Regions from separate parts of the Micromonospora sp. WMMD961 genome, predicted to be linked through region 2. Evidence: riboswitches for the same ligand, from Rfam matches in the RefSeq annotation. Region 2 holds a riboswitch; each other region holds the start of a gene.
What was found. Region 2 has a riboswitch for cyclic di-AMP ahead of O7614_RS04125 (hypothetical protein). Riboswitches for the same ligand answer to the same signal wherever they lie in the genome.
Positions count from the first base shown of each region.

Region 1: another riboswitch for cyclic di-AMP. It lies ahead of O7614_RS01915 (NlpC/P60 family protein); the one in region 2 lies ahead of O7614_RS04125 (hypothetical protein).
Region 3: another riboswitch for cyclic di-AMP. It lies ahead of O7614_RS11695 (C39 family peptidase); the one in region 2 lies ahead of O7614_RS04125 (hypothetical protein).

Region 1 is NZ_JARUBJ010000002.1:387,291-397,718, forward strand. It holds gene O7614_RS01910 (C40 family peptidase) at 158-1,171, shown strand; cyclic di-AMP (ydaO/yuaA leader) riboswitch at 1,364-1,499, shown strand; gene O7614_RS01915 (NlpC/P60 family protein) at 1,513-2,553, shown strand; gene dcd (dCTP deaminase) at 2,614-3,192, opposite strand; gene O7614_RS01925 (pyridoxamine 5'-phosphate oxidase family protein) at 3,270-3,827, shown strand; tRNA gene O7614_RS01930 (tRNA-Gly) at 4,049-4,122, shown strand; gene O7614_RS01935 (BTAD domain-containing putative transcriptional regulator) at 4,393-7,530, shown strand; gene O7614_RS01940 (ABC transporter permease) at 7,514-8,263, opposite strand; gene O7614_RS01945 (ATP-binding cassette domain-containing protein) at 8,260-9,204, opposite strand; gene O7614_RS01950 (VOC family protein) at 9,385-9,729, shown strand; gene O7614_RS01955 (dihydrofolate reductase family protein) at 9,797-10,428, opposite strand, start outside.
Region 2 is NZ_JARUBJ010000002.1:852,484-862,911, forward strand. It holds gene O7614_RS04120 (carbonic anhydrase) at 156-869, shown strand; gene O7614_RS04125 (hypothetical protein) at 926-1,945, opposite strand; cyclic di-AMP (ydaO/yuaA leader) riboswitch at 1,950-2,080, opposite strand; gene O7614_RS04130 (YibE/F family protein) at 2,247-3,617, opposite strand; gene O7614_RS04135 (heavy metal translocating P-type ATPase) at 3,930-5,990, shown strand; gene O7614_RS04140 (metal-sensitive transcriptional regulator) at 5,997-6,293, opposite strand; gene O7614_RS04145 (copper ion binding protein) at 6,381-6,590, shown strand; gene O7614_RS04150 (hypothetical protein) at 6,604-6,765, shown strand; gene O7614_RS04155 (heavy metal translocating P-type ATPase) at 6,778-9,033, shown strand; gene O7614_RS04160 (CsbD family protein) at 9,108-9,281, shown strand; gene O7614_RS04165 (alpha/beta hydrolase) at 9,331-9,540, shown strand; gene O7614_RS04170 (DUF6596 domain-containing protein) at 9,673-10,428, opposite strand, start outside.
Region 3 is NZ_JARUBJ010000002.1:2,464,711-2,475,138, forward strand. It holds gene O7614_RS11655 (AMP-binding protein) at 1-493, shown strand, start outside; gene O7614_RS11660 (SDR family NAD(P)-dependent oxidoreductase) at 486-1,232, shown strand; gene O7614_RS11665 (hypothetical protein) at 1,216-1,779, shown strand; gene pseI (pseudaminic acid synthase) at 1,863-2,915, opposite strand; gene O7614_RS11675 (glycosyltransferase) at 3,049-4,218, opposite strand; gene O7614_RS11680 (acyltransferase) at 4,518-5,726, shown strand; gene O7614_RS11685 (hypothetical protein) at 5,821-6,201, shown strand; gene O7614_RS11690 (hypothetical protein) at 6,415-7,185, shown strand; cyclic di-AMP (ydaO/yuaA leader) riboswitch at 7,470-7,611, shown strand; gene O7614_RS11695 (C39 family peptidase) at 7,845-8,693, shown strand; gene O7614_RS11700 (alpha/beta hydrolase) at 8,839-9,585, shown strand; gene O7614_RS11705 (CDP-glycerol glycerophosphotransferase family protein) at 9,590-10,428, opposite strand, start outside.

The sequences.
Region 1 (10,428 bases), 470 kb from region 2:
CCCTTGGTGTGCAAGCAGTTGCACGACAGTGATGGTTCCTTCGCCCGCCTTGATTACCGCTCCGAGCTTCCCTAATGTGAGGCACCGACCGCTGTGGGTCGTCTGCCTCGGCCCTTCCCTCACGCGAGGCGCCCGGCGGTCGGTTGCAAAGGAGTCGGTGCCGGTGGCAACCATGCCCCCTCATCGTCACGACCTGAAAATGTCTGCTCGGCCAGGGCGCCTCCGCCGCGGCGCCCACCGCCTGCTGGTCCTGGTCGCCGCCGCCGCAGTCGGCGCCGGTCTGCTCGCCGCGCCGGCGCACGCCGAGCCCACGGTCGACGAGATCGAGGCGCAGATCGACAAGAAGTGGGAGCAGTTGGAGCCCACCATCGAGCAGTACAACAAGGTTCGGGCGCAGCTGAAGGTCAACCGGCAGAAGTCGGCAGACCTGCAGAAGAAGATCGAGCCGCTGGCGTTGCAGAGTGAACTGGCGCTCAACCGGGTCGGCGACCTCGCGTCCCGTTACTACATCTCCGGCCCGTCGCACGACATCGGATCGCTGCTGGTCAGCGTCAAGCCGGACACGCTCACCGAGCAGCTCACCGTCCTCGACCGGCTGGCCGCGCAGGAGCGCAAGGAGGTCGAAAGTGTGCTGGCCGTGCGGGCCAAGTACGACGGCGAGAAGCAGAAGTTGGACGCGCTGATCGCCACCCAGACCACGCAGCAGAACGAGCTGGCGGCCAAGAAGAAGCAGATCGACGCCGAGATCAAGCAGCTTGAGGCGTCGATGCCCAAGACCACGGTCAAGACCGCCGGCTGCCCGACAATCAACGGTGTGACCAGCACGGCTGCCCAGAAGGCCATCAAGACCGCCTGCCAGCAGGTCGGTGATCCGTACGTCTGGGGCGCCACCGGGCCGAACTCGTTCGACTGCTCGGGCTTGACCCAGTACGCCTACAAGTCGGCCGGGATCTACCTCACTCACCACACCGGTGACCAGTGGAATGAGGGCAAGGCGGTCGCGCGAGCCGATGCCCGCCCCGGTGACCTGGTCTTCTTCTTCTCCGGCCTGAGTCATGTGGGGCTGTATCTGGGTAACAACCAGATGGTGCACGCGCCGCGGGCCGGCAAACCGGTGCAGGTGGCCAGCATCAACACCATGCCCGTGGCCGGTTTCCGCAGACCCGGCTGATCCACGAGCGTGACGAGGGCCCCGGTCGGACGACCGGGGCCCTCTGTCGTCACTGGACCCGTCCGCACCCTCGGTAACCCTGCCCGACCGGTACGGAGTGTCACGGCCGCACGGGTTGCGGATCGGTAACAGGCGTCTCTACTCTGGTCATTTGTCGGCCCGACAGCAGCTCCGCCCAGCCCGGGCGGTAACGGACCGACACCGCCGAGTCGTTTCCGAGCGAACCGGGGACCCAGGTCCCTCGGGGTGAATCCGCAGCCACTGCGGTAGGGCGCCGACTTCCCGCCCGAACCCGTCAGCTAACCCGGTAGGCGGTCAGGAAGAAGGAGTACGGAACCCCGGTGGCACTCCATGCCCCGCGGCCGTCGTCCGAGCGGTCGGCAGCAGCCGGCCCGACGTCGATCGTGCCGCGCCCACGCTGGTCCCGCTTCACCGCCGCTCTCGCCGCGCTGGTCGGCGTCGCCGTCGTCCTGACCGGCAGCGCCGCTGTGGCCCACGCCGACCCGTCGGTCGCCGAGATCGAGCGCCAGATCGACGAGGACTGGAACAAGCTCGAACCGATCATCGAACGGCACAACGCCACCCGGGCCGACCTCGCCGTCAAGCGCAAGCAGGCGGACGCCCTGGCCACCCGGATCGCCCCGCTCGAACAGCAGGTCGACGCCGCGATGGACAAGGTCAGCGCGCTGGCCGTGCGGGCGTACAAGGGCGAGACCGTCTCGACCGTCAACGCGATGTTGGGCAGCTCGTCACCCAGCGAGGTGGTCAGTCAGCTCGAAATGCTCGACCGGTTCGCGCACAACCAGCAGCAGGACGTACGCGAGGTGGCCGACCTGCGGGACGAGTTGGCCGCGCAGAAGGCGCCGCTGGACGAGATGGTGGCCCAACTGACCCGTACCGAGGCCCAGTTGGCGGCGAAGAAGAAGCAGATCAACGAAGAGATCGACCGGCTGCAGAAGCTGCGCCTCAAGGTGTACGGCAACGGCGGCGGCGGCCCGCTGCGTCCGGCGCCCTGCCCCGCCAGCTATCCCGGCGGCGCTGCGGGCACGGCGGTCAAGTTCGCCTGCGCGCAGATCGGCAAGCCGTACGTGTGGGGCGCCGAGGGCCCGAACTCGTACGACTGCTCCGGGCTCATGCTGGCCGCCTGGGCGAAGGCCGGTGTGTCGTTGCCGCACAACGCCGCCCAGCAGAGCCGAGTCACCAAGGACGTCAGCAAGGCCGACCTGCGCCCTGGCGACCTGGTCTTCTACTACAGCGACATCCACCACGTCGGCATGTACGTCGGCGACGGCTGGGTGGTGCACGCCTCACAGGCCGGCCAACCGGTCAAGATGAAGAAGGTCGACGACGGCCCGATCCACAGCTACGGCCGTCCAGGCTGATCGAGAGTGACCGAAGGGCCCGTCGCGATCCCGTCGCGGCGGGCCCTCGCCGTCAGGCGGTCAGCGGGTCGGCCAGGTGCGCCAGTGCTGCCAGGCGCGACTCGGTGTCGGGCCCCGCTGGCCCTGGTAGCGGGATCCGTAGACCACCGAGCCGTACGGGTGCTCGGCCGGCGAGGAGAGCCGGAAGATGCAGAGCTGCCCGATCTTCATGCCCGGCCAGAGGGTGATCGGCAGGTTCGCCACGTTGGAGAGCTCAAGCGTCACGTGACCGGAGAAGCCCGGGTCGATGAACCCGGCGGTGGAGTGCGTGAGCAGCCCGAGCCGGCCCAGTGAGCTCTTGCCTTCGAGTCGGCCGGCGAGCTGGTCGCCCAGCGAGATGACCTCAAGCGTCGACGCCAGCACGAACTCGCCCGGGTGCAGCACGAACGGCTCGCCGTCGGGCACCTCGACCGCCGAGGTCAGGTCGTCCTGTTGCATCGCCGGATCGATGTGCGTGTAGAGGTGGTTGTTGAACACCCGGAACAGCCGGTCGAGTCGGACGTCGATGCTGGAGGGTTGGACCAGCGTGGGCTCGAATGGTTCCAGACCCAGCGTGCCGGCCTTGATCTCGGAGACCAGGTCGCGGTCGGAGAGCAGCATCGGACCACCATAGCGAGGCACGCGATGACCAGCGTGTCGAGGTCGCTGATCGTACATTTGTTCGATAGAATGCTCGCATGGCTTCCTGGTCCGATTTCGCCGCCGACGAGCCCCGCCTCGCCGACGGGATCCGCGTTCTCCTTCAGCAGTACGGGCCGGGCTTCGGCTATCTGGCCACGGTCCGCGCCGACGGCGGGCCCCGCGTTCATCCGGTCTCCCCGGTCATCACGGACGAGGGTCTGTTCTGCTTCATCATCGACTCTCCGAAACGCCGTGACCTCGAACGCGACGGCCGTTACGCGCTGCACTCGTTCCCTCCGGAGGAGAGCGACGACGAGGCTTACGTGGCGGGGCGTGCTCGTCCGGTGACCGATCCGGTCCGGGTGGCGCAACTGGCGCAGAGCGCCCGGGCAGAGCCGCAGGTCGACTGGCGGCTCTTCGAGTTCACCGTCGACGTGGCCATGTTGACCCGCCGTGAGCAGCAGGTCACCGGCGTTCCGGGCGTCGCGCCGGGCCGGCCGGCTGTTCGGGTCTGGCTCGACCCGCACGCCTCGTCGGCGGCGGCTGCCCCCGTCTCCGTACCGCCGGCTCGCCCGACCCGCCTCAGCCGTGACGTCCAGTGCACGGCCGCCTGACCGCGGCCCGAAAGACGTCGGTGCCGGCTCCGTCGTGGCGGAGCCGACACCGGGTGTACGCCCGCCCCGCCCCGGCGCCTCCCATGATCGACTACGCGTCAATGACGTCGCGGTGTCCCGCCAGCTCGGATACCCCGATTTTCAGCAAGCCGAGTGGATCAGCGGCGGGCTGGGGAGCCTGGGTGCACAGGCTCGACGTCTCGGGTACAGTGGTGCCGCTTGCGGGTGTAGTTCAATGGCAGAACATCAGCTTCCCAAGCTGACAGTGCGGGTTCGATTCCCGTCACCCGCTCCACCACGAAGGCCCGGCCAGGATTCAAATCTTGGGCGGGCCTTCGGTCTTGCAAGGTCACCTCGTCGAGCTTCCGGCCATCGGCTGCCGCGGCGGCCTCGCCCGTGCATCAGCGCCGGCCCGAGTGGTTGTCGGGCACCGCAGGCACACCCCTGCCATGAGCTACGACTCAGAACGCTCGCACGCGGGGTGTCGTGCGGCGGCCGGTGACCCGCGGGCCTCTGCCACGTCGGCAAAGCGGGGGCTCTTCATATTCGTGGCAAGATCTGCGGGGTGCAGGTCGGGTTACTTGGTCCATTCGAGGTCCGCACGGACGACGGCACCGTCATCGACGTGCCCGGTGCACGGCTCCGTGGGCTGTTGACCGCCCTCGCGCTCAGCCCGGCTCACGTGGTCTCGAAGGCGACTCTCGTGGACTGGATCTGGGGTGAGAGCCCGCCCACCGATGCGGCGAACGCCCTGCACCGCCTGGTGTCCCGGCTGCGAAAACTGCTGCCGGACGGTGCGATCGAGGGGCAGACCGACGGCTATCAGTTGACGGTGGCACCGGAGTTCGTCGACGCCGTACGGTTCGAACGCCTCGTCGGCCAGGCGCGTGACGACGAGGGTCCGCAGCGGGTCCGGCGGCTCCGCGAGGCCCTCGCCCTGTGGCGGGGTGCGGCCATGCAGGACGTCGGTGTGATCGACAGCGCGACGTTCGAGGCGGCGGTCACCCGACTGGAGAGGCTGCGCCTGACCGCTGTGGAGGATCGCTTCGACGTGGAGATCAGCCTCGGGCGCGGTCCCGAGCTGGTCGAGGAGTTGACCGACCTGGTGGCCGCGCACCCGGTGCGGGAACGGCTCGTCATGTTGTTGATGCGTGCGCTCGCCGCGAGCGGTCGGGACAACGAGGCGCTGCTGGTGTACCAGCGCACGAGCGAGGCTCTGGCCGACGCGTTGGGTGTCGATCCCTCGCCGGAGCTTTCGGCGTTGCACGTCGCGTTGCTGCGGGGCGAGTTGGGCCGGCGGGAGGAGAACCGCAAGACCAACCTCCGGGCCGAGTTGAGCAGCTTCGTTGGCAAGGACGACGCTGTCGCCCGGGTGGGTGCGCTCGTCGCCGCACATCGGCTCACGACACTGATCGGACCGGGTGGCTCGGGGAAGACCAGGCTGGCCACGGAAACCGCGCGCCTGATGCTCGATGACCTGCCGGACGGGGTCTGGCTGGTCGAGCTTGCCGCGATCGGCGCGGACGGTGACGTGGTGCAGGCGACGCTCGCCGGGCTCGGGCTTCGGGACGCTCTGCTCGGCGAGGCACCGAACCTGGAGCTGATCGATCGACTCGTCGCCGCGATCCGTGAGCGGGAGGCGCTGCTGATCCTGGACAACTGCGAGCACGTGATCGAGTCGGCGGCGGTGGTCGCCCATCGACTTCTCGGAGAGTGTCGGCGGTTGCGGATCCTGGCGACGAGCAGGGAGCCGTTGGGCATCACCGGCGAGGCGCTGTGGCCGGTCGCTCCGTTGGCCCTGCCGGCCCTCGACGCCGACCCCGCTGAGATCGAATCCTCTCCCGCAGTCCGGTTGCTGCGGGATCGAGCGGGCGCTGTACGCAGGGATCTGGCGCTCGACGCCCACACGTCGTCGACGATGGCGCGGGTGTGTCGGGCGCTGGACGGGATGCCGCTGGCGATCGAACTGGCTGCGGCCCGGCTGCGCACCATGTCCGTCGACCAGCTCGCCAGGCGGCTCGACGACCGCTTCCGCCTGCTGACCGGCGGCAGCCGTACCGCGTTGCCCCGGCATCGGACGCTGCGTGCCGTGGTCGACTGGAGCTGGGAGCTGCTGACCGACGCCGAACGAGCGGTCCTGCGCCGGCTCTCGGTGTTTTCCGGCGGGATCAGTCTGGAAGCTGCCGAACGGGTGTGCGCCGACGACGTGGTCGAGCGGGAGGAGATGCTCGAACTGCTCACCGCGCTCGCCGAGAAGTCGCTGCTGGTCGCCGAGGGCGACGAGGCGCCGCGCTACCGCATGCTCGGCACGATCAAGGAGTACGCCGCGCAGCGGCTCGCCGAGGCGGGCGAGTCGGATCTCGCGCGCCACGCACACCTGGCCTACTTCACCGACCTCACCGAGACGGCGGAGCCGCACCTTCGCCGCGCGGACCAGCTGCGGTGGCTCGCCACCCTCGAACTCGAACACGACAACATCGGTGCCGCGATGCGCGGTGCGCTCGCCGCCGGCGAGGCGGAAGCGGCGATGCGGCTGGCGGCCGGTGGCGGCTGGTACTGGTGGCTCGGCGGCCATCGGACCGAAGGGATGGAGCTGATCACCGCGGCCACCGAGACGCCCGGCGAGGTGACCGACGAGATCCGGGCCACGGTGTACGCACTGGTCGTGCTCTTCATCAACTCCGGGCCGGGTGACGAGCGCCAGGCGGCGGAGTGGATCCACAAGGCGTACGAGGTCAGCCAACGCAGTCACGGCAGCCACCCGGGCGTGGCGCTCGTGGTCCCGCTGGAACGCATGCTGCGGGCTCCGGACGCGATCCTGGCCGCGTGGGAGCCACTGTTGGACGACGAGGATCCCTGGGTGCGTGCGCTGGCCCGGCTGCAACTCGGCAAGATGCGGATCATTCTCGGCCAGCACGGGCCGGAGGTGGACGCGTACTTCGAGTCGGCGCTCACCGAGTTCCGGGCTCTCGGCGAGCGGTTCGGGATCTCGTTCGCCCTGACCGAGTTGTCGGAGCTGATCGCCGTACGCGGCGAGTTCGCGCGTGCCTGCGGGTACTACGACGAGGCGGTCGCGGTGGTGACCGAGGTCGGCACCGTCGAGGACATCATCCGGATGCGCTCGCGACAGGCTCAGCTGTACTGGTTGTTGGGCGACGAGGAGTCCAGCGCGTCGGCGCTGGCCGAGGCGCGGCGGTACGCGCGACGGGTCACGTGGCCGGGAGCGCTGGCCGTGTTGGCGCTGTCGCAGGCGGAACTCGCCCGCTGGCGTGGCGACGCGGAGGAGGTGGCGCGGCAGATCGATGTCGTGGCCGGCCTGTTGCGCGACGAGGCCGAACAGGCGCACATCCGCGCGGTGACCCACGACCTGCTCGGGTACCTCGCCGACGATCTCGACGAGGTCCGTCGGCACCGCGCCGCGGCCTGCGAGGCGGCTGCCGAGACGGGTCACGCGCCGTCGATCTCGCAGGCGCTCGTCGGAGTTGCGGACCTCGCCCTACGGCAGGACCAGTACGAGCAGGCCGCGCGCCTGCTCGCGGCGAGCAACTCCGTCCGCGGACGGCCAGATCGTTCCCACCCGGACGTGGCCCGGATCGAGCAGACAGTGCGGCGCCGCCTCGGCGATGTGGGAATCGCAGAGGCGGCGCTGGAGGGCACTCGGACGAACTGGAGGGAGTTGGTCGCGGTCACGCTCGCTTCGTGAACGTGGACCGCGCCCACAGGTAGCCGACGAGTGCGATGGCGACGCACCAGGCGAGGGCGGGGATCACGTCGCCGGCGGACGGCGTGCCGTTGAGGAATCCGCGCAGGGTCTCGATGATCGGCGTGAAGGGCTGGTATTCCGCGAACTCGCGGAGCCCTGGCCCCATCTTGTCCGCCGGCACGATCGCGCTACTGAAGAACGGCAGCATGACCAGCGGTACGGAGGCCAGCCCGGCGGTCTCCGGTGACTTCGCCGACAGGCCCAGCGCGACGGTGAGCCAGCCTGCGGCGAAACCGAGCAGCACGACGATGCCGATCGCGCCGAGCCAACCGAGGAGGGTCGCCGAGGGGCTGAATCCGAGCAGGAACGCCACCCCGACGAGGGCCGCGATGGCGACCAGGTTGGTCAGCACACTGGCGACGACGTGACCGGTCAGTACCGCGCCACGGGAGACGTGCATGACTTTGAACCGGTTGATGATGCCCTTCGTCATGTCGGAGTTCACCGCGGTCGCGGTGGCCCCCAGGCCATAGCAGACCGCCAGCAGCATCAGGCCGGGAGTCGCGTAGTCGACGTAGTCGACACCGACGTTGAAGGCGTCGCCGAACATGTACACGAACATCAACATGATCACGATCGGCATCAGCACCGCGTTGAACACCGAGGTCGGGTTGCGGGCGATGTGCTTGAAGTTGCGGCGCAACATGACGATCGAGTGGGACTTGGCGCTCATTTCGCGGATACCTCCTGGGTGCGGTTGCCCGTCAGGGCGAGGAAGACGTCATCGAGGTCCGGCGTCTGCACGGAGAACCCCTCGGCGCTGATCGCGTACTCATCGAGCCGGTCCAGCAGGGCGCGCAGGGAGGCCGTCCCGCCGTCGCTCGGCACCCGCAGGGCGAGTGCCTCGTCGTCTCGCGTGGAGTCGCTGAGCACCCGGGCGGCCGCGTCGAGTTCCGCGACGGTGGCGAACCGGAGCCGGACGTGTGTGCCGGGGATCTGGCGCTTGAGCTCGTCGGGGGTGCCCTGGGCGACCAGGCGGCCCTGGTCGAGGACGGCGATCCGGTCGGCGAGCTGGTCGGCCTCCTCGAGGTACTGCGTGGTGAGGAAGATCGTCACACCGTCGGCCACCAGGTCCCGGATGATCGACCACATCGTGCGTCGGCTGCGCGGGTCCAGGCCCGTCGTCGGCTCGTCGAGGAAGATGATCCGCGGATCGCCGACGAGGGTCATCGCCAGATCCAGCTTGCGGCGCATCCCCCCGGAGTAGGTCGACACCGGCTTCTGCGCCGACTCCGTCAGGTCGAACCGTTCCAGCAGCTCCGTGACGATCCGTTTGCCGTCCTTGGCCGGTATCGGGCTGAGGTCCACCATCAGCTGGAGGTTCTCCCGACCGGTCAGCAGCTCGTCCACCGCCGCGAACTGGCCGGTGACTCCGATCGCCGCGCGGACGGCCTTGGCCTGGGTAGCGACGTCGTGTCCGGCGACGCGTACGGTCCCGCCGTCGGCTTTCACCAACGTGGTCAGCACGTTCACCGTGGTCGTCTTGCCGGCCCCGTTCGGGCCGAGTAGGGAGAAGATCGTGCCTGCGGGGACGTCCAGGTCGATGCCGTCGAGCACGACCTTGTCCTTGTAGGCCTTGCGCAGTCCGGAGACCGCGATCGCTGAACTCGTCATGCGGTCTACCATCGGCGGCCGGCCTGTCATCCCCCTGACGCGGCTCTGACACGACCCCTGACACGGGGTCCCTACCCGGCGACGACACCGCCGGTATCGACAGTGGTAGTTCCAGCTGGCCCCGGCACCGGCTAGTGTCCGGCTCGGAGGTGGTCCGTGTTCACCGAAGCCTTTCCGATCGTGACGACACCTGACCTGCCACGACTGATCGGGTTCTACCGGGATGTGGTCGGCTTCGAGCTGACCTACCGGTTCCCGGACGAGGGTGTTCCGGAGTTCGTCGCGCTCCGGCTGGGCAGCAGCGAGCTCGGCCTGGCCGCCAACCCGGAGGCCGGCGACCCGGCCGAGTCGCACCGCTGGGAGCTGTGCGTCTACGCCGACGACTGCGACGTCGCGGTGCACGCCCTGCGCTCGGGCGGTGCCACGGTCGTCGAGGAGCCGGTCGACCAGCCGTGGGGGGAACGGTCCGCGCGGGTCACGGATCCCGACGGCAACCGCATGCTGGTGCTGTCCCGCCTCGCTTAGCAGGCACGGATCCCGGACGGTCTCCGTTCAGGCGTAACGGAGACCGTCCACGGTCTGCGACCCGCGGTCATCGTCGCCAGAACAGGAGATGGGTGATCCCGCTGGGGCTGGGCACCGATTCCAGGTGGAAGCGGTCGAGAAGTTCGGCGGGGCTGTCCCACAACCGCTCACCCCGGTCGAGGTCGACGGGCGCGACGGCGATGTGCATCGTGTCGACCAGATCGGCTTCGAGGAACTCGCGGATGGTGGCGACTCCACCACCGAGGCGTACGTCCCGGCCGTCGGCCGCCTGCTTCGCCTGGGCCAGTGCCTCGGCCGGACTGGCGTCGAGGAAGTGGAACGTGGTGTCGGCCAGTGTGAACGACGGACGTACGTGGTGGGTGAGCACGAAGACCGGCGTGTGGAACGGCGGGTTCTCCCCCCACCAGCCCTGCCAGTCATGGTTCTCCCAGGGGCCACGCTGTGGGCCGAACTTGTTGCGGCCCATGATCTCGGCGCCGATGTTGCACTCGGCGTCGCGGGTCAGGTAGTCGTCCAGACCCCGGCTGCCGCCGGGCTCGGTGCGGTACACGAAGCTGGCGGTGGCGGCCCGCCAGGAGAACAGCGGGGTGGGGTCGGCGTGGCCGAAGGGCCGTTCCAGGCTCTGCCCCTCTCCGGTGCCGAACCCGTCGCGCGAAACGTTGAAGCACTGCACTCGCA
Region 2 (10,428 bases):
CACGGGTCGTGTCGGGGTCAACGTATGAAATCTATATCACGCATCCCTTGACGCGTCTTTCGGTGCGTGTGACGGTGGACCCCGAGCCAGCGCTCGCCGCCGGCCCGCCTGAAGCCGTTTGACCAGGTCAGATGCGTCGAGACGAGGTGCGGGGAATGAGTCATTCCGGAACGATCGGCGGGCAGCCAGGGCTGCAGCGGACCACCGACCGGGCACCCGCGCTGAGCGAGCCGGTCCGGGCGTACGCCGAGTTGGTCGCCGGTAACCGGCGCTTCGTCGACGGTGCCCCTCGCCACCCGAACCAGGACGCCGGGCGCCGGGCCGCCGTGGCCGACGGGCAGCACCCGTTCGCGGTGATCGTCGGCTGTTCCGACTCCCGCCTGGCCGCCGAGATCATCTTCGATCGCGGGCTGGGTGATCTGTTCGTGGTCCGTACCGCCGGCCACACCGCCGGCCCGGAGGTGCTCGGCAGCGTGGAGTACGCGGTGACTGTGCTCGGCACCCCGCTGGTGGTGGTGCTCGGACACGACTCGTGCGGCGCGGTGCAGGCGGCCCGGGAGTCCGCAGCGACCGGCACCCGACCGCCGGGCCACCTGCCCGCGGTGGTCGACGCCGTGCTGCCCAGTCTGCGCCGGGCCGAGGCCGAGGGTGTGCAGGACATCGACGGCATCGTGGACATCCACATCGCACAGACCGTCGAGACCCTGCTCGGGCAGTCGCCCGTGCTGGCCGACGAGGTGGCGCAGGGGCGGTGCGCGGTAGTGGGTGTGTCGTACCGGCTCGCCGCTGGAGAGGCACGCCCGGTGGCCGCGGTGCCGGCCGGCTTCACGACCCTCGCCACCGACCCGGCCGCGCCTGCCGCCGCCTGACGCGACGAGGGCCGCCCCGCGAAGCGGAACGGCCCTCGCGTCGAGGATCCGGCGGGTCAGAGCAGCGACATGTGGACGTGGTCGGTGTGGTTCGACGGCCCGCTGTACGAACTCCAGCCGGTCGCCGGGAACCAGATCTGCCGGTTCCAGATCACGTAGTAGATGCCCAGCCGGTCGGCGTTACGGATGAGGAAGGCGGCGACATTGTTGCCGTACTTCCGGGTGTCGTCGTTGTGCCACGGGGCGAAGCCGCTCTTCTGCAGCGACCAGTCGCAGGCGCGGCCCTTCGGGTGCTCCCACGGCCCGCCGGAGCGGTAGCAGCCGACGAACCGGTTGAAGCCGGCCGCCCTGACCTCCTTGTACGCGTGCAACGTGCGGGGCGTGACGCAACCGGACGTGGTCGGGTCCTTCTCGCTGCACGACTGCGGCTTCCAGTCACCGTCGGCGGTGCGACCCGGGCCGATTTTGGCAACCTTCGAGGTGGCGTCCACCAGGCCGCCGGTGAAGCCCTTGCCGCCGACGAGGGAGAGCGCCTTGTCCGCCTCGCTCTTCCGCTTCGCCATCAGGGCGGTCTGCTTCTGCTGCTCGCGGACCTCCGCGTCGAGGGCCAGCTTGGCCTGCTCGGCGCGGGCCTTCACCGTGTTGACCTCGGCGAGCTTCTTCTCGTGCACCATGTTCAGCTCGTCGAGCAGTGAGGCGCGCTGGACGAACGAGTCGGGAGCCTCGCTCTCCAGCAGCACCGCGAGCGCGCCGATGCGGCCGGTCCGGTACGACTGGGCGGCGATCTGCCCGACCTGCGGCGTCAACGCGTCCAGGTCGGCCTGGGCCCGATCGACCTCCTGCGCCAGCTCACCCTGCCGCTTCTTGGATTTGTCCAGTTGGGACTTGGCTGCGGAGTAGTCGCGGTTGGCCTGCTCGATGACGTCGGTGAGCAGCTGCGGCTCGTCGTCCTCCTCGTGCCCGGACGGGGTGGGAGTCGTCGGGGCGGCGTGGGCCGGGAGGGGCCCGGCGAGCATGGTCAGTGCGGCGATCACGGCCACCACGGGTGTCAACCAGCGGCGTAGGGGTGCCGTCACAATGTTCCCTTCCGTCGACCGCCGACCGGGTTAGCTGACGGGTTCGGGGCGGAAGTGGCCCCTACCGCTGACGCGGATTCACCCCACGTAACTGGGTCCCCGGCTCGCCGGTTGGCGATTGGGCGGTGGCACCGCAGGCGCCGCTTCGCGCCTTCATCGGTGACCGGCAGCGAGGTTACCCGAGAGTCGACCGGCTGAGCTATGCCTGGATGCCGACCAAAAGTGTCATTTCGCCATAGCGTTGAGTGACCAGTGACGTGGTTCTCAGGGTGGAGGCCCGATCTGGTCACGCTGAGGAGTGTCACCATGTCGTATCCGTGCTCCTGTTCGGCTCCGGCCACCGGTCGGCGGCGGTGGATGGGGGTGAGGTCCGCGTCGGGTCCGACTCGTCGGGGTGACCCGTTCGCGGTGAGATCAGTGCGGCCAGTGCCTCCGCCCGGTCCGTCTGCGGTCGCGGGGCGGGAGCGTCGGCGGGCGACGTGGTGTCGGTGCGACCGGCGGCGGTCACCATTGCGGCCAGCCCGGTGGTCAGCGGCACCGCGGCGATCAGGCCGAGGGTGGCGACCGCGCTGCGGACGATCTCCTGGGCGAGGAACTCGCTGGTCAGGATCTGCCCGATCGGCCGCGCGTCGGCGGTGAGCAGGAGCAACAACGGCAGCGACGCGCCCGCGTACGCCAGCACGATGGTGTTGACAGTGGACGCGATGTGCGCTCGACCGACCCGGGTTGCCGCACGGTACAGCTGCAACCGGGTCAGCCCAGGGTTGGCGTACGCCAGCTCGGTGACGGTGGCCGCCTGGGTGACCGTGACATCGTCGAGCACCCCGAGCGATCCGATGATGATTCCGGCGAGCAGCAGGCCGTGCAGGTCCACGTCGCCCTGGAACATCGAGAGGGTGGTGGCCTCCTCGCTGCCGAAACCGGTGAGGTGGGTCGCGGCGGTGGCGATGGTGGCGAGCACGCCGGTCAACACCAGGCTGCCCAGGGTCCCGAGCACCGCGACCGAGGTCTGTGCGGTGACCCCGTGCGTCAGGTAGAGCACCACGAACATGATCAGAGCGGCGCCGACCACGGCGACCAGCAGGGGCGACCTCCCCGCGCTGATGCCCGGCAGCACGAAGGTGAGCAGGATCGCGAAGCTGGCGGCCAGCCCGGCGAGCGCGGCCAGGCCCCGCCACCGACCGAACGCGACGATCGCGGCGGCGAAGACCACCGCCAACCACAACAGCGGGGTGCCCCGCTGGTGCTCGGCGATGTTCCAGTTGCTGATGGTGGGATCGGTGGGGTCGGTCAGCTCCACCAGGATGATCTCGTCGCCGACCTCGACCCGGGGCGCTCCGGGCCCGTCCGGCACCGGCGTGCGTACCTGCTGGCCGGCCGACGGTCCGTCGTCCACGCGGACGTCGACAGTGCCACAGCGCCCGTCGCCGACGCGCGGTGTGCCCTCGGGTGTCGACGGCGTCGGCGGGCACGGCTCGGTCACCACCCGGGTCACCGTGCCGGGGTAGCGCGGCACGTCCGCCCCGCCGTCGGACTGTGGCGAGCCGCCGCGCGGCCAGAGGAGCACGGCCGCGAGCACCGTGGCGACGAAGAGGGGCACCACGGTCATGACGAGGATCCGTCGGACCCGGGGCGGGGCGGACGGAGCGGGACGGGTGTGGTCGGAACCCACTGTGAGACTCCCAACGATCCGGTGCGGGGTACGTGTCAGTGGGCCGGTCGGTTCACCGTCACTGTCGAAACCCGGTGGAAGAACGCGACCGTTCGCCGGCTGACGACCGCTTGATCACGGACGGTCAGCGCCGGGCCCGAACGGCCAGCCGCGACGCCGCCGCGAAGCGGCGCCGGTGCCTGTTCGTGCCTCGGTCTACGGGGGGTCATCGTGGGGAATGCTAACCAGGGAGGCTGGGAGATCGCAGGTCGTGACGGAGTGTCGGTGGTCGAACCGCGCGCGGGGAGGTTCCCGGACCGGCATGTTGGAGACATGCCCGTACCGTCACCGCACGACCCTGGACGGCACGCCCCGGCCGCGCCGTCGCAGCACGACGAGCACGCCGGGCACGACAAGCACGCCGGACACGATCCCGGGATGTTCCGCCGTCGCTTCTGGGTCTGCCTGGCTCTCACCGTCCCGGTGGTCCTGAGCAGCCGCCTGGTGTCGGACCAGTTGGGTCTGAGCTGGGACGTTCCCGGTCGCTCCTGGGTGGGCCCGGTGCTCGGCTCGGTGGTGTTCTGGTGGGGCGGTTGGCCGTTCCTCGTCGGTGCGGTGCGGGAGGTGCGGGACCGGGCACCCGGAATGATGCTGCTGGTCGCGATGGCGATCACCGTGGCCTACACGGCGTCACTGGCGACCAGCGTGGGTGCCTTCGACCTGGACTTCTGGTGGGAGTTGGGAGCGCTGGTCACCATCATGTTGCTCGGGCACTGGCAGGAGATGAAGGCCATCGGGCAGGCCCGGGGAGCACTCGCGGCGCTGGCCGCGTTGTTGCCGGACGAGGCCGAGCGGGTCGCGGCGGACGGGCAGGTCGAGGCGGTGCCGGTGTCCGGCCTGCGGGTCGGTGACGTGGTGCTGGTCCGCCCGGGCGGTCGGGTGCCGGCGGACGGTCGGGTCGTCGACGGCGCCGCCGAGCTGGACGAGTCGATGATCACCGGTGAGTCACGGCCGGTCGCCCGGTCGACGGGTGAGCGGGTGGTGGCCGGCACCGTGGCGACCGACTCGGCGATCCGGGTCCGCGTCGAGGCGCTGGGTGAGCAGACCGCGCTTGCCGGCATCCAACGGATGGTCGCGCAGGCCCAGGGTTCCGGCGGACGGGCTCAACTACTGGCCGACCGGTTCGCCGCCGCGCTGTTCTACGTGGCCACCGGCACCGCCGTGCTGACCGTGCTGGTCTGGACCGCGCTCGGTCGCCCCGACGAGGCGGTGGTTCGCGCGGTCACCGTGCTGGTGATCGCCTGCCCGCACGCGCTGGGTCTGGCCATCCCTCTCGTCGTCGCGCTCTCCACCGCGTTGGCCGCGCGGTCCGGGATCCTGGTCAAGGACCGGTTGGCGTTGGAGCGGATGCGGAGCGTCGGTGCGGTGCTCTTCGACAAGACCGGCACGCTGACCCGGGGCGAGCACGTGGTGACCGACACGGTGACGATGCCGGGTGTCGAGCAGGACGAGGTGCTGCGGATCGCGGCGGGCGTCGAGTCGGACAGCGAGCATCCGCTGGCCCGGGCGATCGTGGCGGCGGCCGGGTCCGCCGGCCCGCTCCCGGCCGCCGGGTTCCGGTCGCTGCCGGGCCGCGGCGTGCGGGCGACGGTCGACGGCACGGAGTACGCGGTCGGCGGTGCGGCCCTGCTGCGGGAACTGGGCCTGTCCCTCCCGACTGAGCTGGAGGCGGCGACCGGGCGGTGGTCGGCGCGGGGGGCTGCGGTGCTACACCTGGTGCGGCTGCCGGAGACCGTGCTCGGCGCGTTCGCGCTGACCGACGAGGTGCGCCCGGAGGCTCGGCGGGCCGTCGACGAGCTGCGTGCCGAGGGCGTCCGGACCATCGCCATGATCACGGGTGACGCCCGGCCGGTGGCCGAGGCGGTCGCGGCCGAACTCGGTTTCCGGCCCGGCGTCGACGAGGTCTTCGCCGAGGTGCTGCCGGCGGAGAAGGACGACCGGGTGACCGACCTGCAACGGAGAGGGCTGACCGTGGCGATGGTCGGCGACGGGGTGAACGACGCACCGGCGTTGGCCCGGGCGGACGTCGGCGTCGCGATCGGCGCGGGCACCGATGTGGCGATCGAGTCCGCCGGGGTGGTCCTGGCGTCGTCGGACCCGCGCGGGGTGGGGGCCGTGGTCCGGCTCTCCCGGGCGTCGTACCGCAAGATGCGACAGAACCTGGCCTGGGCGGCGGGCTACAACGTGGTGGCGCTGCCGCTGGCGGCGGGGGTGCTGGCCGGGGCCGGTGTGGCGTTGAGCCCGGCGCTGGCGGCGGTGCTGATGTCCGCGTCCACCATCGTGGTGGCGCTCAACGCGCAGTTGCTCCGCCGGGTCCGTCTCGACGCGGACTGAGAGTCGTCAGCCGCGCTTCATCAGCCGGCCGACCGCCGCCATCATCTCGGTGGCCATCTCGTCGGCCCGGCCCTCGGCCGCCCCCTCGTGCATGCAGTGCCGGGCGTGCCCGTCCAGCAGCCCGAGCGCCACCTTGTCGAGGGCGGCCTGGATCGCGGAGATCTGGGTGAGCACGTCGATGCAGTAGCGGTCGTCGTCGACCATCTTCTCGATGCCGCGGACCTGCCCCTCGACGCGGCGGAGTCGCGCGAGCAGTTGGTCCTTGCTGGCGGTGTACCCGCGGATCGGGGTGGGTGCGGTCATGCCGACCAGGATAGCCTACCCCCGGGGGGTATGGTACGGTCGCTTCCGGTGGGATACCCCCACCCGGTATCGGTAAGGAGACGTTCGATGGTCAACACGACGTACCAGGTGCAGGGCATGACCTGTGGGCACTGCGTCAGCGCGGTCGCCGCCGAGGTCGGTGCCATCGCCGGGGTGCACGACGTCCAGGTCGACCTCGCCGCCGGCCGGGTCACCGTCGACAGCGACCAGCCGTTGGACACCGAGGCGGTCCGGGCCGCCGTCGACGAGGCCGGCTACCACCTCGTCGACGCGTGATCGGAGGGCCGCCATGCGCACCGTGACGAGGCTGGCCGGCGTCGGGCAGTGGCGGGCCTTCGCCGACTTCGCCCCGACCGGGGGCGAGCCGCTGACCCTCGGTGTGGACGTGACCGTCCCCGGCGAGCCGACCGGGGGCGCCGCCCACGGCACCCCCGGGCACGGGCACAACTGACGGGAAAAGACGATGACCACCACCAGCAGTAGACCGCTACCCGAGGCACCGAACCGGATCGAGTTGGCGATCGGCGGCATGACCTGCGCCGCCTGCGCCGCCCGGATCGAGAAGAAGCTCAACCGGATGGACGGCGTGAGCGCGACCGTCAACTACGCCACCGAGAAGGCCACCGTCCGGTTCGTCGACGGGGTCACCCCGGACGACCTCATCGACACCGTGCAGAAGACCGGCTACACGGCGGCGCTGCCCAGCCCACCGATCGAGGAGCACTCGGTGGACCCGCTACAGGGTCCGCGTACGCGGCTCTGGGTCTCGGTGGCGTTGAGCGTGCCGGTGGTGCTGCTGGCCATGGTCCCGGCCTGGCAGTTCGACTACTGGCAGTGGCTGTCGCTGACCCTGGCCGCCCCGGTGGTGGTCTGGGGTGGCTTGCCGTTCCACCGGGCCGCCTGGACGAACCTGCGGCACGGCGCGGCGACGATGGACACCCTGGTGTCGCTCGGCACGCTGGCCGCGTTCGGCTGGTCGCTCTGGGCGCTGTTCCTCGGTGACGCCGGGATGCCCGGGATGACGCACCCGTTCCGCCTCGACATCACCCGCACCGAGGGCACCGGCAACATCTACCTGGAGGCGGCCTCCGGGGTGACGGTGTTCATCCTGGCCGGACGCTACTTCGAGGCGCGATCCAAGCGCACCGCGGGCGCGGCCCTGCGGGCCCTGCTCGAACTCGGCGCCCGCGAGGTGGCGGTGCTGCGCGACGGGGTGGAGAGCCTGATCCCGGTGGACCGGCTCGCCGTCGGCGACCGGTTCGTGGTCCGCCCCGGGGAGAAGATCGCCACCGACGGGGTGGTCGACGAGGGCACCTCCGCCGTCGACGCCAGCATGCTCACCGGTGAGTCGGTGCCGGTCGAGGTCGGCCCCGGTGACCGTGTGGTCGGTGCCACCATCAACGCGGGCGGGCGGCTGATCGTCACCGCGACCAGGGTCGGTGCGGACACCCAACTCGCCCGGATGGCCGACCTGGTCGAGCAGGCGCAGAGCGGCAAGGCGGCGGTGCAGCGGTTGGCGGACCGGATCTCCGGTGTCTTCGTGCCGATCGTCATCACGCTCTCCGTCGGCACCCTCGGCTGGTGGCTCGGCACCGGAGCGGGCCCGACCGCGGCGTTCACCGCCGCCGTGGCCGTGCTGATCATCGCCTGCCCCTGTGCGCTCGGCCTGGCCACCCCGACGGCGTTGCTGGTCGGCACCGGTCGGGGAGCGCAGCTCGGTGTGCTGATCAAGGGGCCGGAGGTCCTGGAGTCGACCCGCCGGGTGGACACCGTCGTGCTGGACAAGACGGGCACCGTCACGACCGGCCGGATGACGCTGGTGGATGTGGTGCCGGCGAGCGGGGAGGACCGGGCCGAGCTGCTCCGGCTCGCCGGCGCGGTGGAAGCCGCCTCCGAGCACCCGATCGCCCGAGCGGTCGCCACGGGTGCCGCCGAGGCCGGTGCGCTGCCTCCGGTGAACGGCTTCCGCAACCTCGAAGGGTTGGGCGTGACCGGCACCGTGGACGGTCGGGTCGTGCTGGTCGGCCGCGCCCGGCTGTTGCGCGAGCGGCAGGTCGACGTACCGCCGGAGGTCGAGTGGGCTGTCAGCGAGGCGGAGGCCGCCGGCCGGACGGCGATCGTCGCTGGCTGGGACGGGCGGGCCCGCGGCGTGCTCGCGGTTGCCGACGTGGTCCGGCCGACCAGCCGGGCGGCGGTCGCCCGGCTGCGTGCGCTGGGGCTCACTCCGGTCCTGCTGACCGGGGACAACACCGCAGTGGCCAGAGCGGTCGCGGCCGAGGTGGGCATCGACGAGGTGATCGCCGAGGTGTTGCCGGCCGGCAAGGTCGACGTGGTCAAGCGGCTTCAGGCCGAGGGGCGGTCGGTGGCGATGGTCGGTGACGGGGTCAACGATGCCCCGGCGCTGGCCCAGGCCGACCTCGGGTTGGCCATGGGCACCGGCACCGACGTGGCGATCGAGGCGTCCGACCTCACTCTCGTCCGGGGTGACCTGGACGCCGCGGTGGACGCCATCCGGTTGTCCCGACGCACGCTCGGCATCATCCGGGGCAACCTGTTCTGGGCGTTCGGTTACAACGTGGCCGCCCTGCCGTTGGCCGCCGCCGGTCTGCTCAACCCGATGATCGCCGGTGCCACCATGGCGCTGTCCTCGGTCTTCGTGGTGGCCAACAGTCTGCGGCTGCGCCGATTCCGGTCGGCGGCCGCCGACAGCGGACTGTGATGGCGGTAATGGTTGGACCGGTGACGGCGGGGGTATTGCTGATGTCGTAGCGACGCTAGCGATGGAGGTTGACGATGGGTTTCGACGACAAGATCAACAACGCCAGCGAGGACGCGGCCGGCAAGCTGAAGGAAGGCGCCGGTCGGGCCACCGACAACGAGCAGCTCGAGGCCGAGGGTCGCGCTGACCAGTCCACGGCCAAGCTCAAGCAGGCCGGCGAGAAGATTAAGGACGCCTTCAAGAGCTGACGTACGACGTACCCCGCACGCCGGGTCGGTGATCTCTCACCGACCCGGCGTGCTGCGTGTCCCGGCGAGCGGCTATGGCTGGGCTCGTAACGTGGCCCGGCAGTTGGGCCGGCACGGCGTGCTGCTCACCTACCAGGGGTGGGGGCACGGCAGCTACAGCAGCAGCCCGTGCGTGCAGCAGACCGTCGACGCCTACCTGATCGACCTGGTGGTGCCGGCTCGGGACGCCGTTTGCCCGGCCGTCGAGCCCGAAGTCTGACCGCCCGCCCGCCGGCCGTCGCGGAACCCCCGGCGGCCTGCGGTGTGGTCAGCTGCGGCGGGTGGCGCCCGACGAGTGCAGGTGACCGACGGTCACCGTCGGGCGCGCCCAAGCCCCAGCCGGGGTGAGGACCTACTCGTCCAGGGCGCCGCCCTGAGGAGCGCGGGTCCCCGTCGGGCGGGCGGCCCGCAGCTCCAGGTAGCGCTGCTCGGGCAGGCTCGTGGTGCCGCGTGCCGCCGCCAGGTACGCGTCCCGCGCCGCCCCGGGTTCACCGGCCAGCTCCAGCAGGTGCGCACGTACGGCGGCGAGCCGGTGGTGCCCGGCGGTGCGCTCGTCGGCGTCCAGCGCGGTGAGCAGGTCGAGCCCGGCCCGAGGGCCCTCCACCATGGCCACCGCCACCGCCTGGTTGAGGGTGACCATCGGGTTCGGGGCGATCCGGGCCAGCAGCCGGTAGAGCGCGACGATCTGCCGCCAGTCCGTCTCCGCCGCCGTCGACGCCTCGGCGTGCACCGCGGCGATCGCCGCCTGGAGCTGGTACGGGCCGGGCGGCGACCAGGTCAACGCCTCCGTGATCAACGTGATCCCCTCCGCGATGGCGGCGGCGTCCCACCGGGTGCGGTCCTGCTCGGCGAGGGGCACCAACTCCCCGTCCGGGCCGAGCCGGGCCGCCCGGTGCGCGTCGGTCAGCAGCATCAGCGCCAGCAGCCCGGTCACCTCGCCGTCGTCCGGCAGCAGCCCGCGCAGGATGCGGGCCAGCCGGATCGCCTCGCCGGTCAGGTCGCCCCGGTGCAGGTCCGGCCCGCTGGACGCGGTATACCCCTCGTTGAAGATCAGGTAGAGCACCCGGAGCACCGACCGCAGCCGCTCGTCCCGCTCGGCCGGCTCGGG
Region 3 (10,428 bases), 1.6 Mb from region 2:
GTCCATTGTGGTGCACGACGGACGGGCCGGGTTCCCGGTCGACTGGCTGGACCGGGAGACCCCGGGCCGGCCAACGCTCTCCGTGGTGGACGACGAGCTGGTGGTCACCTCCCCGTTCCACGGGGCCGGTTTGGCCGGCCCGGTCCGTACCGGGGACCGGGTGCAGGTGCGCGACGACCGGGTGCTGATCACCGGCCGACTGGACTCCGACGAGATCAACGTGGGCGGCAGCAAGGTCTCCGCCGGCGTGGTCCGCGGTGTGCTGGCCGAGCATCCGTCGGTGGCGTGGGCCCGCGTCACCGGCCGCCGCGCACCGGTGCTCGGCCGGATGGTGGTCGCCGAGGTGGTCCTCGCCCCCGCCGACCAGCCGGACACCGACGAGGCCGCGCTGGTCCGCTGGTGCGCCGACCGGCTTCCCGAGCACGCCGTGCCACGTCGGATCCGCGTGCTGACCGAGATTCCCGTCAAGGAGACCCTGAAGAGCGATGTCTGACACCCAGCTCGTCCCACCCAGCTCCGTGGTCCTCGTCTCCGGGGGCTCCCGGGGGCTGGGCCTGGCCATCGTCACCGACCTGCTCGATGCCGGCGTACGGGTGGCCGCTTTCGCCCGCAGCGTCACCCCGGAACTGGAGAAGCTCGCCGCCGAGCACCCCGACCGGGTGCATGTCGGCTCGGTGGACGTCACCGACCTGCGCGCCGCGCAGAGCTTCGTCCGTGACGCCGAACAGCGTCTCGGCCCGATCGACGGTGTTGTCAACAACGCCGCGATGGGCCAGGACTCGCTGCACGCGCACACCGCCGCCGACGACATCGCCCGGATCATCGAGACCAACCTGACCGCCCCGCTGCAACTGACCCGGCTGGTGATCCGCCGGATGCTCGCCAAGGGGCTCCGCGGGCGGATCGTCAACATCACCTCGATCTGCGGGCAGCGGGGTTTCCCGGGTCTGGTCGCGTACTCGGCCACCAAGGGCGGCATGGATGCCGCCACGCGCTCGCTGGCCCGGGAGTTGGGCGGCCGGATGCTGGTGAACTCGGTAGCCCCCGGCTTCTTCGCCTCGGAGATGTCCGCCGTGCTCGGCCCGACCCAACTCGACCAGATCGTGCGCCGCACCCCGACCGGTCATCTGACCGAGCCGGAGGAGGTCACGCCGGTGGTGCGGATGCTGCTGCGCGAGCACACCAACATCAACGGCCAGGTCATCGTGGTGGACGGTGCCGCCGCCAGCTGACCTGCGGCCGGGTCTCCTCGCGGCTGAACCGGCGATGCCGGTCGGCGGCGCCCCGGCGGCCGCGTCGCCGGGGGCGGGCGGCACCGCCCTGCCGCGTCCGGTGCCGGGCCTGTTGGCCACCGCGGAGCAGCACCTCCGCATCGGGTCACCGGCCGCCCTGGCCGACGCGGTGACCCGCAGTCACCTCGATGACGGCCGCTGTGTCGGCTGGTACGGCCCACCGGTCCCCGGCTGGCGGGTGGCGATCGACGCGGAGCGCGCCGACGCGCCGGTGCCTCCGGCGCTGGCCCGCCGGTTCGGCACGGGTGAGTTCTGGGCCCGGTGGACCCGAGCCGAGTGCTGCTGCAAGCTGGCCGACGTGCCGATCGCGACCTGGTGGCGCTGGCACGGGCTGGGCGTCCCGGCGCACGGCGGCGCACTCTGGCGAACCCTGCGGCTTGCCGACCTGGTGCTCACCGTCGGCTTCGCCCCCACCCCCACCCCACCCCGCCCCACCCCCAGCTCCGTCGATCATGGAGTTGTGGTGCCTCACAAAGCGGATATTTAGTGTCTAAAAGTCCACCACAAGTCCATGATCGACGCGGCAGGGTGGGGCGGGGTGGGGTGCGGGTGGGGCGGGGTGGGGTGGGGTCAGATTTGATTCCAGCTCAGCGGGGTGCCGCGTGGGACGTCGGTGGTGAAGGTCCGGCCCAGCACCCGGTCGATCTCCACCGGCGCCAGCCCGCCGGCCGGTCGGATCGACCTGACGTTCTGGGCGGTCACCGGGTCGCCGGCCCGCACGTCCTCGACCACGAACAGCGAACGGCGGAACCGCAGCCCCTCCCGCTCGGCCGGGGTCGGGCCGATCGCGGTGCCACCCAGCGCCGCGTACGCGCGGCCCGACTCGGCGACGAGGGCGGTCAGCTCCGCCGGGTTCAGCGAGAAGTCCGAGTCCACACCGCCGTCAGCCCGGTCCAGCGTGACGTGCTTCTCGATGAAGCACGCGCCGAGCGCCACCGACGCGACCGCCACCCCGATGCCGGGCGTGTGGTCGGACAGCCCGACCGGCACGTCGAACGCGCCGGCCAGCACCGGCAGTCGGCGCAGGTTGCTGTCGGCCGGCGGCGCCGGGTAGGACGCGGTGCAGGCCAGCAGGACGATGCCCGCCGCACCACCATCCCGGGCGGTCCGCACCGCGGCGTCGATCTCGGCGACCGTCGCCATACCCGTGGAGATCACCATTGGTTTGCCCGTGCCGGCCACGAGCCGGATCAGCGGCAGATCCACCAACTCCGAAGAAGCGATCTTGTACGCGGGCGCGTCCAGCGACTCCAGCAACTCCACGGCGGTCGCGTCGAACGGTGACGAGAACACGGTCAGACCACGCTCGCGAGCCCGTTCGAAGATCGGGGCGTGCCACTCGTACGGGGTGTGCGCCCGCTCGTAGAGGCGGTACAGGTTCTCCCCGCCCCACAACTCGTGCCCGCTGGAGATCCGGAACGCCGGGGTGTCGACGTCGATCGTGATGGTGTCCGGCCGGTACGTCTGGAGCTTCAGCGCGTGCGCCCCGCTCGCGGCCACCGCGTCGACGATGGCCAGCGCGCGGTTCAGGTCGCCGTTGTGGTTGCCGGACATCTCGGCGACCACGAACGGTCGTTCCCCGGCCCCGACCGCGTGCGGTCCGATCTTGATTGTCGCCGTCATTCCGACCTCTGCTCGGGTACGCCCGCACCGTGGTGCGGTGGTGCTGTCGTCGTCCGCCCGGCGGGTGGACGACCTGGAAAACCAGGGCGCCGGGAGCCGACCCGGCTCCCGGCGTGTGGTGCGGTGGAGGCGTTCACGACAGGCGGCTCCCGGCCAGCGCGTCGCGCCGCTGCGTGGTCGTGACGCCCTCATCCGTCGTCGCGGCGCCCGCCCCCCGACCCGGGTCGTCGTCGGCGGTGACCGAACCGCTGCCGGTGTCGACGTCGCCCGCGGGGCTGGGGCGACGCAGGCGACCGGCGACCCGGTGCGCCTGGCGCAGAGCCGAGTACGCCAGCCAGTCGCCGCGCCCCACGAGGCGGTGCTTGAGCCCGGTCACGCCCGACGGCAGCGGATAACCGCCGGCGGGCAGGTACCGGCGGTAGTGCTCGGCGGCCCGGTGGAAGAAGTCCCGCCGCAGGTGTGGGTGCAGCCGGCCGTCGTTGCCCACCACCACCAGATAGTGGTTGATCATCAGTTGGAACAGCTCGGCCTGCAACCGCTCGTCCGGGTGCTTGCGGGCGACCCAGTCCAACAGTCGCTCGTACTGGGTGAACGCGTCGAAGTGCCGGCCGCTGCGGGTCGAGGTGATCGCGCCGTGCCGACCCTGCCGGTACAGGTAGCAGACCCGGTCCAGCACGGAGATCTTCTCGGCACCGATCAGCAGGGGGTGACTGAACGGGATGTCCTCGTACCAGCCGGGGAAGAAGCGCAGCTCCAGGTGGTCCAGGAAGTCCCGCCGGACCACCTTGTTCCAGGCGGTGTGCTGCACCCGCAGCAGCTGCGGCTGGTCGTCGAGACGGGTCACGCCCCCGATGCCGCGCAGCAGATGACTGCTCGCGTCGACCTCCCGCCGACCGTCCTCGTGCACCCGCAGGTGGTCCAGCATCAGCACGTCGGGCTGGTGCTGACGCAGCCGGTCCAGCACCGCCGCGATCGTGCCCGGCGGCAACCAGTCGTCGCTGTCGACGAACCAGACGTACCGGCCGGTGGCCACGTCGAGCCCGGCGTTGCGGGCCAGGCCCAGACCCACGTTGCTGCTCAGGTGCACGACGCGGACACCGTCGCGGCCGGCGGCGTAGGAGCGCAGCATGTCGCCGCAGCCGTCCGGGGAGGCGTCGTCGACGGCGATCATCTCGACCGTGTCCGACTCGCCCGCCGGGATGTCGGCCCGAATCGACTCCAGGCACTGGTACAGGTACGCCTCGACGCCGTACACGGGCACGACGATGCTCAGCAGCGGTGCGTGCGTCGGCTCATTGACCACGCCCGCCACCTTTGACGGTCCGGGTGGCCGAACCCGGAACCTGACGTGACCGCCGATGGTGGAGTCCCTGAACTCCCGCCCAGCGGAAGGTTAACGGCGGCCGGCCCGCAGTTCACCAGTCCGGCGGCCCGGGGCGCCGTCGGCGGGCGGGACGCGTCCGGTTCACCCGGGAGTGACCCGGTAGGGTGCCTCGGTGCGGCCCTGCCGGGCCGTCGCGGGCGTCGCCGTCGCGCCGTCCGACGCCGCGCCGAGGAGGATACGGACGTGCTGGTGACCCTGCCGAACTTCGGGATCCCGGCATGACCAGCGCCGCTGCGGTGTCGACCGCCCGGCCCGCCGCGCCCGCCCGGCTGCCCTCGCTGACCGGGCTGCGGTGGATCGCCGCGTTGCTGGTCTTCGGCTTCCACGCCGGCACCATGCGGATCATCGCCGAGCCGGACTACAAGGCGGTGGTCGACGCGCTGTTCACCCTCGGCCTGTCCGGGGTGCAGTTCTTCTTCATCCTCAGCGGGTTCGTGCTGGTCTGGTCGGCCCGGGTCAGCGACTCCCGGCGCACCTTCTGGCGGCGTCGAGTTGCCAAGATCTACCCGAACCACCTGGTGCTGTGGGGAGCCGCGCTGCTGGTCGCCTGGTGGTTCGCCGACCCGGTCCTGCCGACGGTCGCGCTGGAGAACCTGCTGCTGTTGCAGGCTTGGGACCCCCGGATGGGCTGGTTCTACAGCGTCAACACGGTGAGCTGGTCGCTCTCCTGCGAGTTCTTCTTCTACCTGTGCCTGCCGTTGGCGCTGCCGCTGCTGCGCAAGGCCCGTCCGAAGCTGCTGTGGGTGCTGATCGTCGCGCTGCCGCTGCTGATCCTCGCGCTCTGGCCCGCCCAGCAGTTGGTGCCGGAGGTGAGCCGGTGGTGGTTCACCCAGATCTTCCCGCCCGTACGGTCGCTGGAGTTCTGGTTGGGTGCGGTGGCGGCCGAGCTGATGCGCCGGGGCCTCTGGCGCGGCCCGGGGCTGACCGTCGCCAGCGTGATCTTCGTGGGTACCTGGGTGGCAGCCGCGCAGTGGATCCCCGCGGAGTTGTGGACCACGCTGCTCGCGGTCGCGTACCTGTTGGTGATCACCGCCGCCGCGGACGCCGACGTACGGGACAAGCGGTCGCCGTGGCGGTCCCGGCCGCTGATCTGGCTCGGCGAGGTCTCCTTCGCCTTCTACCTGGTCCACGTGCTGGTGATGACCAGCGTGCTGCGCTGGAGTGGTGACTGGGGGACCGGCTTCACGGGCTGGCGCGGCCCGGTCGTGGTGCTCGGCTTCCTGGTGGTGAACCTGGTCCTCGCCGGGCTGCTGCACCGCTTCGTCGAGACGCCGATGATGCGTCGGCTCGCACCGCGCCGCCCGGCCCGTCCGACGGCTGTCCCCCGACAACGCGCGGCCGAACCCGACGCCGTCGGCGCGCGGACCGACGCGGCCGGCGAGAGCGGGCAGACCAGCGGTCGATCAACGTACGTCGACTCGCGCTGACACCGTCCACCCTGCTCAGTGGGGGTTCGGCGCGGCGTGCGGCGACACGCCCGTGATCGGTGCGCGGAGGTCGGCACGACGGTAGCGTGGGGTCGTGCTCCCGGTCGCGTTCACCTGTCCGTTGTGGTGGGTGGCGCGCTGGGCGACGCGGGTGCTGACCAGCCTCGCCGTCGTCGCGGCCCTGGCGCTCGGCGCGGGCCCGGCCTCGGCCGCCGTGCCACCTCCGTTCGCCCTCGGCGCACTTCCGGCAAGCTGCCCGTGCACCTGCGCGCAGGAGGCCGTGCACGAGGCGCAGGGGGCGACCGAGGGGCCGGTCGAGGAGGCCTCCGCGGCGTGGTCGGTCGCCGCGCAACCCGCGCCCCCCGAGGCCGGCGTCGCGAGCGGGTCGTTGCCGGTGCGCACGGCCGGGTCCGACCGGCTGCCCCTCGTCCACGGCCCGAGCGGCCGGGCACCCCGGGCGCCACCCGGGCGCTGAGTCGCCTGGGCGCCACCCGGGCGCCGAGTCACCTGGGCGCCACCCGGGCCTGAGTCACCCCGGGCGCCACCCGGGCCTGAGTCGCTCGGGACGAGCGTCCCGCCGCCGCGCCTGTCGACCCACCAACTCCGCGCCCCACCGGCCCGTGCTCCGCCGTGGCCCGGTGGCCGGCGCGACTTCCCATCGCACTGCTCTCTCCCCGAGGTGCCGACCATGGAGACCGCTGTCTTCTACCAGTTCGTGACCGAGGTGCCGCAGGCCGCCGCCATCTGGTCCACCCTGTTCCTGCTCGCCCTGGGCGTGCTCGCCCTGTTGGTGGCCCGCCCCGAACGGGACCGGCCCTCGGACGATCCGCGCCCGGCCGCCCCCACCGCCCGGGAGGTGGCCGCCGCGGAGGCCGTCGACCGGCGTCGGTACGCCGAGGAGGTGGCGGTCGCCGCAACCGGCGCGGCCAGGACCGCGCAGCGGCGACGCGCTGCCTGGCTGACCGCTCAGGAGGAGATGGAGCGGGCCTGGGGCGGTTACGAGGAGGCGGACACCGCCGCCCGTCGCTTCGCCGGTGCCGGGGCGCTGCCCACCCCGTACACGCCCCGAACCCCGGCCGAGTACGCCGCCCGGGAGCGTTATCTGCACCGGGCGGCGATGGCGGCGTACTGGCGGGGCGACCTGACCATGACGCAGCTCGGCGACGTGTTCGCGCACCGGCGCGGCTGGGACCCCCGGCGGCACCCGGTCGAGCAGGAGGTGCTGCTCAGCCGGGCGATCCGGGACGCGAGGCTGGCCGACTACGAGACCGCGGCGGCCCGGGAGCGGGCTGCCTGGCGGGACGCGGAACTGGCTGCCGACTCAGCGTGCGTCCTCGCCACCGAGGCCTACGCGGCGGCGGCCCGGCTGCGACCGAACCCGCTATCCGCCCGGCGATCGGTGACCGGTGCGTTCCGACCGGCTGTCGTGGCACGGTGGCGCCCGGCCCGGGTGAGTTGAGCCCGATCCGTGACGTGAGCCGGCTCACGCTGACGGGGAATCGGGCGTCCGGCGCGATCGGCGCGATTCTTCCGGTGATTCTGGTCGCGTTCTCGGCGGCCTGTCCGGTTATCGCCCACAGGCGTCGCCGCATCCGCTTGTCCCATCGAGTCACGTCATCGGCAATACGCGCAGAAATTGCCGCCCCGATTTAGGTTTACGCAGGTGAACCTGGCTTGGCAGGGCGTGGAGTGACCAGTAGTGTCGTCCCGTCCGGTGCGGTAACCGATCGCAAGAGGCGACGCCGCGCCGACCCGCTCAATCGTGATGAACGAACCGGGGACCCACTAGTAAGTCCGGGGTGAATCCGCGAGCCACGGCCCGCGGTAGGGCGATCTTCCCGCCCGAATCCGTCAGCTAACCCGGTAGGCGGTGTCGGAAGGAGTTCCATCCTCGTGCAGCACCTTTCCACCCCTCGGTTGTTCCCTCGCCTCCACGGCGCAGCGGTGCCCCCGCTCATTCGTCCAGTGACGGTGAGCTGACCCCCCGGGTCATCGCCTGACCGCCCGGCCGCGCCGGGCGTTCCCCTGAGCGGTTCACCATCCGCGGACCACGGTCCGCGCGCTGGCGCCTGCCCGGATGCCGGTCCGGTCGCCGGTGTGCCGCTCTCCCCCCGATCCGTGGAGGACCCCGTGAAGCACACCCTGCAGCGTCAGCTCCGCCGTTTCGCCACCGAGCGCCCGTACCAGATCGTCGCCGCCTCCGCCGCGGCCCTCGCGATCGCCACCACCACCGGCGCCCTGCTCACCACCGCCGACGACGCACCCGCAAACCAGCGCACCGCGACCACGGTCGCCGAGATGCGCAGCGACGTCGCCGCCTCCCGCAGCGAACTGCGCGAGGCGTCCCCGTCGGCCAGCGCCGCGCCGACCACCGCCGCCCCGGCCACCAGCGCCGCCGCGCCGGTGGCCAAGGCCAAGGCCAACCCGGACCTGACCCGCAAGCCGACGCCGCCGAAGCCACCCGCGACCAAGGTGCTCGACTACGACTACGAGGCGCAGAACACGTACTACAACTGCGGTCCGGCGGCCACCCGTAACGCGCTCAGCGCCGCCGGTATCGACCGCACCCAGGAGGAACTCGGCGCCGAACTGGGCACCACCGAGATGGGCACCAACTCGGCCGAGGACACCACCCGGGTGCTCAACGCCGAGGTGAAGGGCTCCCCGTACCGGACCCGGATGTTCGCCGGCGCGCCCAGCCCGGCCCAGATGGACCGACTCCAGGCCGATGTCGTCAAGGCCATCACCGACGGCCGTGGCGTGGTCGCCAACGTCGTCGGCGACGCCACCGACACCGACGGCGGTTGGCACTCCTACGGCGGCGGGCACTACATCGCCGTCGTGGGTTACAAGGACAACGGCCGCACCGTCCGGATCGCCGACTCGGCGAACGCGGCCGACCCGTCGTACTGGATCACCACCATCGACCTGGCCAACTGGATCGCCAGCCGGGGCTACTCCGCCTGACCCGGGCACGCTGGATCGCCGCGGGCGCCGTCCCCCACAAGGGGCCGGCGCCCGCGGCGTCTTCGTCGGTGCCGTCGGTGTCTCGCCGGGAGTTGCGGGGATGACGACTCTCGTACCGGGCCGTGAACCGTGGGAGACTGCGGCCGTGGTGGATGAATCGGGTGGTCAAGCCGGTCGCGGGCCGGTCCTGCTGCTCCTGCACGGGATGGGTACGACCGGGGACGTCTGGTTGCCGTGGGCACCGTTGCTGGAGCAGCGCTGGACGGGGCGGTGGCTGGCACCGGACCTCGCCGGCCACGGCTGGGCGGGGCCGCTGCCGTCGTACACCTTCGCGGGGTTCGCCGACCGGATAGCGCGCGGCCTGGCGGCCAGTGACCGGCTGGTCGTGCTCGGGCACTCGCTGGGCGGTGTGGTCGGCCTCGCGCTGGCCGCCCGCGCCGCCGGCACGCCGGTGGACGCGGTGGTCGGGCTGGGCATCAAGGCCGTCTGGTCACCCGACGAGCTGACCCGCGCCGCCGACCTCGCCACCCGCCCGGTCAGCTGGTTCGCCACCCGAGCCGAGGCGGCCCGCCGCTACCTGCGGGTGTCCGGCCTGGCCGGCCTGGTCCCGCCGGACCACCCGGTGGTGGACGCCGGCCTGCGTCAGGTCGACGGCCGGTGGCGCCTCGCCATGGACCCGACCGCGTTCGCCGTCGGTGAGCCCGACCTGGCCGCGCTTCTCGCGGCGACCGACGTGCCGGTCGTGCTGGCGCGCGGGGAGCACGACCCGATGGTCACCGACGAACAGCTCAAGGAGTACGGCGTACCGGTCACCACGCTGCCCGGTCTCGGCCACAACGCCCACGTGGAGGACCCGGCGGCGGTGCTGGCGCTGCTCGACCCGTACCGCTGAGGAGCTACACCGGTGTGGGCGCGGCCAGCTCGTCCGTCGCCGTCAGCTCCCGGCGCGCGGCGGTGAGGAATGCCTCGGCGTACGACTCGGCCGGGAAGTCGCCCAGGTAGCGGCGGCGGGTGGCCCAGCGCGCCTCGGCCAGCGGGTCGGTGTCCAGCAGGTCCGTCAGCACACCGTCCACGTTGGACATGTCCCGGCGCAGCACGTAACCCGAACCGGCCAGCGGGAACCGCTGCACGAACCGGTCACCCGCGTCACCCATGTCGGTGACCGCGTACGGCTTGCCGGAGTAGAGGTAGTCCGAGATCACCCCGGACACGTCGGAGACCAGCGCGTCGGAGGCGTTGACGCACTCGGTGAGGCTCAGCTCCCGGGCCGCCGCACCGAACACGTGCTGCCGGCCGGTGCGGGCCCGGTCGGCGGCCAGCACCTCGGTCAGCCGGCCCAACTGGCGCGCCGACGCCGGGTTCTGCGCGGTGTACGGGTGAGCCCGCAGGATCACCGTCGCACCGCGCTCCAGCAGCCGGCGCAGCAACTGCTCGGCCACCGGCAGCGAGCAGTAGTCGGCGTCGGCGTGGTGCCCGGTCCAGGTGGGGGTGTAGAGCACCGTGGGGTGGGCCAGGCCCCGGGCGGGCTCCGGGCGTACCTGGATCGACTCGACCTGCGGGCGACCCACCACCACGAACTTCTCCGCGGGGATCTGCACCCCGGCGCGGGCGTACCTGTCGATCGCGGCCGGGCCGGCCACGAAGATCCGGTCGAAGATCCCGGACACCGGGTTGGCGCTCGGCGCCTTGTCGCTGTCGCCGTGGTGCAACTGCACGTGGGTGAGCTGGGTGAAGC